Regions from separate parts of the Limosilactobacillus vaginalis genome, predicted to be linked through region 2. Evidence: a T-box and tRNA genes for the amino acid it is inferred to sense, from the RefSeq annotation. Region 2 holds a T-box; the other holds one or more tRNA genes.
What was found. The T-box of region 2 lies ahead of leuS (leucine--tRNA ligase). A T-box ahead of a tRNA ligase gene usually reads a tRNA of that ligase, here a tRNA-Leu.
Positions count from the first base shown of each region.

Region 1: it has a tRNA-Leu gene. The T-box ahead of leuS (leucine--tRNA ligase) is inferred to sense a tRNA for this amino acid. The anticodon was not compared.

Region 1 is NZ_CP104399.1:312,065-315,492, reverse strand. It holds gene N4627_RS01400 (glycoside hydrolase family 2 TIM barrel-domain containing protein) at 1-1,273, opposite strand, end outside; tRNA gene N4627_RS01395 (tRNA-Leu) at 1,473-1,558, opposite strand; gene N4627_RS01390 (SprT family protein) at 1,616-2,074, opposite strand; gene N4627_RS01385 (Tex family protein) at 2,067-3,428, opposite strand, start outside.
Region 2 is NZ_CP104399.1:1,304,022-1,307,449, reverse strand. It holds gene N4627_RS06575 (DNA-3-methyladenine glycosylase I) at 1-524, shown strand, start outside; SMK box riboswitch at 569-675, shown strand; gene metK (methionine adenosyltransferase) at 673-1,860, shown strand; T-box leader at 1,905-2,116, shown strand; gene leuS (leucine--tRNA ligase) at 2,188-3,428, shown strand, end outside.

The sequences.
Region 1 (3,428 bases), 890 kb from region 2:
CGCCCATTTTTTGCCAAGTAGCGTGTGATTCAAGGTTATTTTCAGCCATCATGTAAATCCCGTCTTGATCACAGAGGTAGTACCACGGAATCTGATCTGGGTAGTGACATGTCCGCACGGCATTAATATTATTTTCCTTAAAGGTTTGAATATCGCTCAGCATATCCTTCATCGTTACTGAACGCCCGCGATGGTCATCCCATTCGTGACGGTTAACCCCATTAATAATGAGCCGCTTTCCATTTAACAGGACAACATGTTCAGGACTAATTTCAATCCGCCGGAAACCAAATTGATATGGAACTAACTCAATCAGGTTGCCATTTTCATCATGGATTTCAATCAATAATTGGTAAAGGTAGGGATCGTGATTATCCCACAGATGAACATCCTTAAATTCATGCGGTTCAATTGCAACCGACTCGTCAATCGATTTGGTTTCATCCAGCAAAGTAGTCCCATCATGATCCTTAACCATGACATGAACACTTCCAGCCTGTTCACCAACAAGATTAAGGTCCATTGACAATTCGCCATCACGGTAATTATCAGCAACCCGCGGCTTCAATGTGAAGTCTTCCAAGTGCGTTACCGGTTGGGCTAGTAGTTCAACACTTCTAAAAATACCAGAGAAGCGGAACATATCCTGATCCTCAATCCAGGAAGCGGTACTGTGCTTAAATACCTCTACCGCAATCACGTTGTCCTCATCCTGAATATATGGGGTGAGATCAAACTCAGATGGCGTAAAACTATCTTCAGCGTAGCCAATGAAGTGACCATTCAGCCACAAGTACATTGACCGCTCTACTCCTTCAAAACGAACCCGAATTTGCTTGCCCCGCAATTCATCATTCAGGTCAAAATGCTTCAAGTAAAGGCCGACAGTGTTATCTTTACCCTCGCTAAAGGAGCCTTCTTCAGGATCGTCCTGACTTAATGCGTATGCCGGGCGACGATAGATTTTACCTTCCCATGGAATTAAGGTGTTGATGTAATTATTCTGTGCATAGTCGCTTAACTCAATTTCACTTGGAACTTCGATTTGATCAAAGTTACTAGCGTCAAAATCGACCTTGTAAAAATCCTTAATCCTTTCCTGAGGCGTTTGGGCAAACTTAAATTGCCACTGACCATCAAGGCTCTGTTCAAAACTACTCTTGTGGCGTTGCCATTCCGCATAATTGCGGTAAAAGTGGTGGTCACTATGTGCTGGCAATTGATTAACCCGAAATGTCTCCGGATCATCCAACCATTTTATCTCTGCTTCCATCGACGAAATGCCTCCTCAAAAAATCATTACAATCTAAGTATAGCGCTTTCATCAGTGTAAAGATAGGCTTTGCTAGACAAGAACAGCTGATAATGACTAATTTCTATGATGAAAGAAGCATTAACTAGCCATTTTCAAGAATGCTTAAAATTTTTAAAACAAAAAAGCACTTAACCAAACAGTTAAGTGCTTTTAGTAGTGCGGCCGAGAGGACTTGAACCTCCACGGTCATAATCGACCATAAGATCCTTAATCTTACGCGTCTGCCAGTTCCGCCACGGCCGCATATCAACCAACGAATATTATTATAGCAAGATCCCTATTCGTTGGCAACAACTTTTTTTAATTTTTTAGGATAAAATGGTGACCACACCGTCGGCAGACATAACGAGCAGTGTTAAACCGTCGTTGACGCGCAATCCTAATCCCACATCCAGTACACTGGTAGTACCAATAATGGTGGGTACTCCGCCTGGTTTTTGCTTTACTCGTTGCCGGAGCATAGCGGGAACCACCAACTTTGGCTAATAATTGACGAAAATCAGTGCTTCGATGACGGTAATCATGTCCGGTTAAGTGAAGGTGGTAATGACAGAGTTCATGGAGCACTACCCGTTTTAAGTTAGCTAAATCAAACTCGGTATACATTAGTGGATTAATATCAATATGGTGATCATTTAAATGATAACGGCCACCAGTTGTCCGCAAGCGGGAATTAAAGAAGATTTGATGCTCAAATGGTCGGTGGAAACTTTCCATCGAGCATTTTTCAGTTAACTTTTGTAATTGTTGATTATTCATTAGTGCCGTCTTGAGGAGCAATCATTGTTAATTGGATCCGTTGACGCTTAAGATCAACGTCATCAATCCAAACATCAACAATGTCACCAACAGAAACGGCTGATCGTGGATCCTTGATGAACTGCTTACTCATTTTAGAAACGTGAACAAGGCCGTCATGCTTAACACCAATGTCAACAAACGCACCAAAGTCAACAACGTTTCTCACTGTTCCCTGGAGTTTCATCCCCGGCTTTAGATCGTCAATCTTCATTACATCTTGGCGAAGTAGCGGTGCGGGCATCGAATCACGTAAGTCACGACCCGGCTTTTGAAGCGATGCGATAATGTCCTTAACCGTTTCTTCACCAGCATTTTCCGTAGTAAAGTCGTCAACATCAATCTTCTTTAACTGCTTTTCAGCAGCGTCGGAGCCGAGACTATCAACATTAATCTCAGCGGTCTCCATAATCTTCTCTGCAATCGGATAACTTTCAGGGTGGACATCCGTATTATCAAGCGGATTATCACCATTAACAATCCGTAAGAACCCAACCGATTGCTGATAAGCCTTAGGACCCAATCTTGGAACATCCTTCAACTGCTTTCGGTTAGTGTATTTCCCATGCTCATCACGGTATTTAACAATGTTCTTCGCAGTAGTCTTGTTTAATCCAGAAATCTGGGTTAACAGTTGGTAACTCGCGGTGTTCAGGTTAACCCCAACTCGGTTAACTGCCCGCTCAACAACTGCATCAAGCTCACCAGCTAGTTCCTTCTTTGGCAAGTCATGTTGGTACTGACCGACACCAATTGCTTGTGGTTCAATTTTCACTAGTTCAGCAAGTGGATCCTGAAGTCGCCGGCCAATACTAATTGCACTCCGTTGTTCAACATGAAGATCAGGAAATTCATCCCGGGCTTCCTTACTTGCCGAATAAACGGATGCCCCTGCTTCATTCACAATCACATAGTAGACCGGCCGTTTTATCTTCTTGAGAGTGTTCACAACAAACTGTTCAGATTCACGGCTAGCAGTCCCATTACCAATTGCGATCATCTCAACATGGTATTTTTCAATTAAATCGATTAATTGTCCTTCAGCCTTTGCCCGCTCTTCTTCTGGAGCCGGCTTGTGGGGATAGATAACCGCCTTAGTGAGGAACTTCCCGTTTTCGTCCAGTACAGCTAACTTACAACCAGTCCGGTAAGCAGGATCAAAGCCCAGAACGACTTTCCCCTTAATCGGTGCCTGCATTAATAAGTGATAAAGATTTTCACCGAAGACCTTAATTGCTTGCTGATCTGCGTCTTCTGTTAATTGGCGACGAATTTCCCGTTCAATTGCTGGTCCTAAGAAGCGCTTGTAAGAGTC
Region 2 (3,428 bases):
GACCACTGTGGGCGGAAACATCTGAATTAATGCGTAATTATTATGATACAAAATGGGGGGTTCCCGAACATGATGATCGCGAATTATTTAAGATGCTGACACTAGAGTTATTTCAGTCTGGACTGTCATGGTCAACAATTTGGAAACGCGAGGCTGCCTTTGAAAAGGCGTTTGCTAATTTTGATGCAGCTAAGGTGGCAGTATTTGATCAGGAAGACTTTAAGCGCTTGATGAACGATTCAACAATTATTCGTAATCGGCGGAAAATCATGGCGACGATCAACAATGCTAAGGTAATTCAAGAACTATTAGCAGATGGTGAAACATTAAATAACTATGTATGGTCATTCGTTAACTTTAAGCCTCAGCGGTTACAGTTAAACGGAAAGCGGCTACCGTCACAAACAAGTGAATCGAAAAAGATGGCCCGAAAAATGAAGGCGGATGGTTTTCAATTTGTTGGACCAACGACTGCTTATTCGTTTATGACTGCGGTTGGGATGGTTAATGCTCGTGAGGATTAGTCAATTTATGTTTGAATATGGTCAGCAAATTATGCTAAGATGGGTCTCGTTATAAAGCAAATTCCCGATAGGATTCACTTTACTGTGAAGATGCCTTGTAACCACTAAATGTTTCAATTGTAACTTGCATATGGGGGAATTAACACACATGGTAGAAAAACATTTATTTACTTCAGAATCTGTTTCTGAGGGACATCCTGATAAGATTGCTGATCAAATCAGTGATGCGATTTTAGACGCAATGCTTGAACAAGATCCTGATTCACGGGTCGCTGTTGAGACTTCCGTTACGACCGGACTCGTATTGGTTTTTGGAGAAGTTTCAACTAAGGCATACGTTAATATTCAAAAGGTTGTTCGTGATACAATTCGGCGGATCGGTTACACAGATGGTAAGTATGGCTTTGATGCTGACAACTGTGCAGTAATTACCGCAATTGATGAACAATCACCTGATATTGCTCAAGGGGTTGACGATTCTCTTGAAACTCGTGAAGGGGAAGTTGATCCGCTTGATCAAATTGGTGCCGGTGACCAAGGATTAATGTTTGGTTACGCAACTGATGAGACACCAGAATACATGCCGTTAACTTTGATGCTTAGTCATAAGTTGATGCAACGGATTGCTAAGCTTCGTAAGGATAATACTATTCCTTATCTCCGTCCAGATGCAAAGGCTGAAGTTACCGTTGAATATGACGAAAACGACAAGCCTTTACGGGTTGATACTGTTGTGTTAAGTACGCAACATGATCCAGAAGTATCACTTGACCAAATTAAGAAGGATGTTATGGAACAGGTTATTAAGGCGGTTATTCCTGCAAAATACCTTGATGACCAAACCAAGTACTTTATCAACCCAACTGGTCGTTTTGTTATCGGTGGTCCTCAAGGGGATGCCGGCTTAACTGGTCGAAAGATTATTGTTGATACTTATGGTGGTGCTGCCCATCACGGTGGCGGTGCATTCTCCGGTAAGGATGCTACTAAGGTTGACCGGTCAGCTAGTTATGCTGCCCGTTACATTGCTAAGAACTTAGTAGCTGCCGGTTATGCAAAAAAACTTGAAATTCAAGTTGCCTACGCCATTGGGGTCGCTGAGCCAGTTTCAATTTCAATTGATACTTATGGTACTGGTACCCGAATTGAAGCAGACTTAATTGCTGCGGTTCGTAAGGTATTTGACCTTCGTCCTGCGGGAATTATTAAGATGCTTAACCTTAAGCGACCAATCTACGAACCAACTGCAGCTTATGGTCATTTTGGCCGGACTGATGTTGAACTACCATGGGAACAACTGGATAAGGTTGAAGAACTAAAGAAGGTTCTTGGCTAGTTTGGTGCTTGCATTTACGAATGCTGGTTGTTAGAATATTTATTAAATATTTGATCGAATTGGAAATAGTAACTGTTAGTTAATTCTTCAGAGATCGTGTGGTGCTGTAAACACGAGGGTTACTAACAATGAACTCGTCCAAAAAGATTATTGCTGAAATTTAGTAGGTAATAACGTCTGCCGCGTTATGGCGTGAAGTGTCATGGACTTAACCATGGAAATTCGGGTGGTACCGCGGAGTAAATTCGTCTCGTAGAACAGGTTTCTACGGGGCTTTTTTATTACGATCAAACAGAAGAACTATGCAAATATAAAGGAGAGAAAGATATGGCTTATGATCACACTGCCATTGAAAATAAGTGGCAACGATTCTGGAAAAAGAATGAGACATTTAAGGCTAACTTAAACAAGGATCAAAAGAAATACTATGCCTTGGATATGTTCCCTTACCCATCTGGCCAGGGACTTCACGTTGGTCACCCAGAAGGTTATACCGCGACTGATGTGATGTCACGAATGAAGCGGATGCAGGGATACAATGTTTTACACCCAATGGGCTGGGATGCTTTCGGTCTTCCTGCAGAGCAATACGCATTGAAGACTGGTCATAATCCTAAGAGTTTTACTAACCAAAACATTGATCATTTCCGCAACCAAATCCAATCACTTGGTTTCTCATATGATTGGGATCGGGAAGTTAATACGACTGATCCAGAATACTACAAGTGGACTCAATGGATCTTTGAGCAGCTCTATAAGAAGGGCTTAGCTTACGAAAGCGAGATCATGGTTAACTGGGCACCTGACTTTATGGGTGGAACCGTTGTCGCTAACGAAGAAGTTGAAGACGGTAAGACAAAGCGTGGTGGCTACCCGGTTTACCGGAAGCCAATGAAGCAGTGGGTCTTGAAAATCACTGCCTATGCAGACCGTTTAATTGATGATCTGGATCTTGTCGACTGGCCAGAAAGCGTTAAGGAGATGCAACGTAATTGGATTGGGCGTTCAGAAGGGGCTTCTGTTTACTTCCCAGTTGCGGGAGACGAAGATACTAAGATTGAAGTCTTTACTACTCGTGCGGACACGTTATTTGGTGCATCTTACGTTGTGCTTGCTCCTGAACAAGAGTTAGTTGATCAATTAACTACTCCTGAAAATAAGGAAGCTGTTACGAAGTATCAAGAAGAAGCTTCCCGGCGTTCTGACCTTGAACGGACCGATCTGAATAAGGATAAGACTGGGGTATTTACTGGTTCATACGTTATCAACCCGGTTAATGGTGAAAAGTTACCAATTTGGATTAGTGACTATGTCCTAGCATCATACGGTACAGGTGCTGTAATGGCAGTTCCATCTGGTGATCAACGTGACTATGACTTTGCCAAAAAGTTTGATTTACCAATTAAGCCAATTATAGAAGGTGCTGATCTTTCAGAAGGTGCCTTTGACGGTGATGGTAAGCACATTAATTCTGGTTTCTTGGATGGCTTGAATATTGCTGATGCCAAAAAGAAGATGATTGAATGGCTTGACGAACATAATGCAGGTCACAAGAAGGTCAATTACCG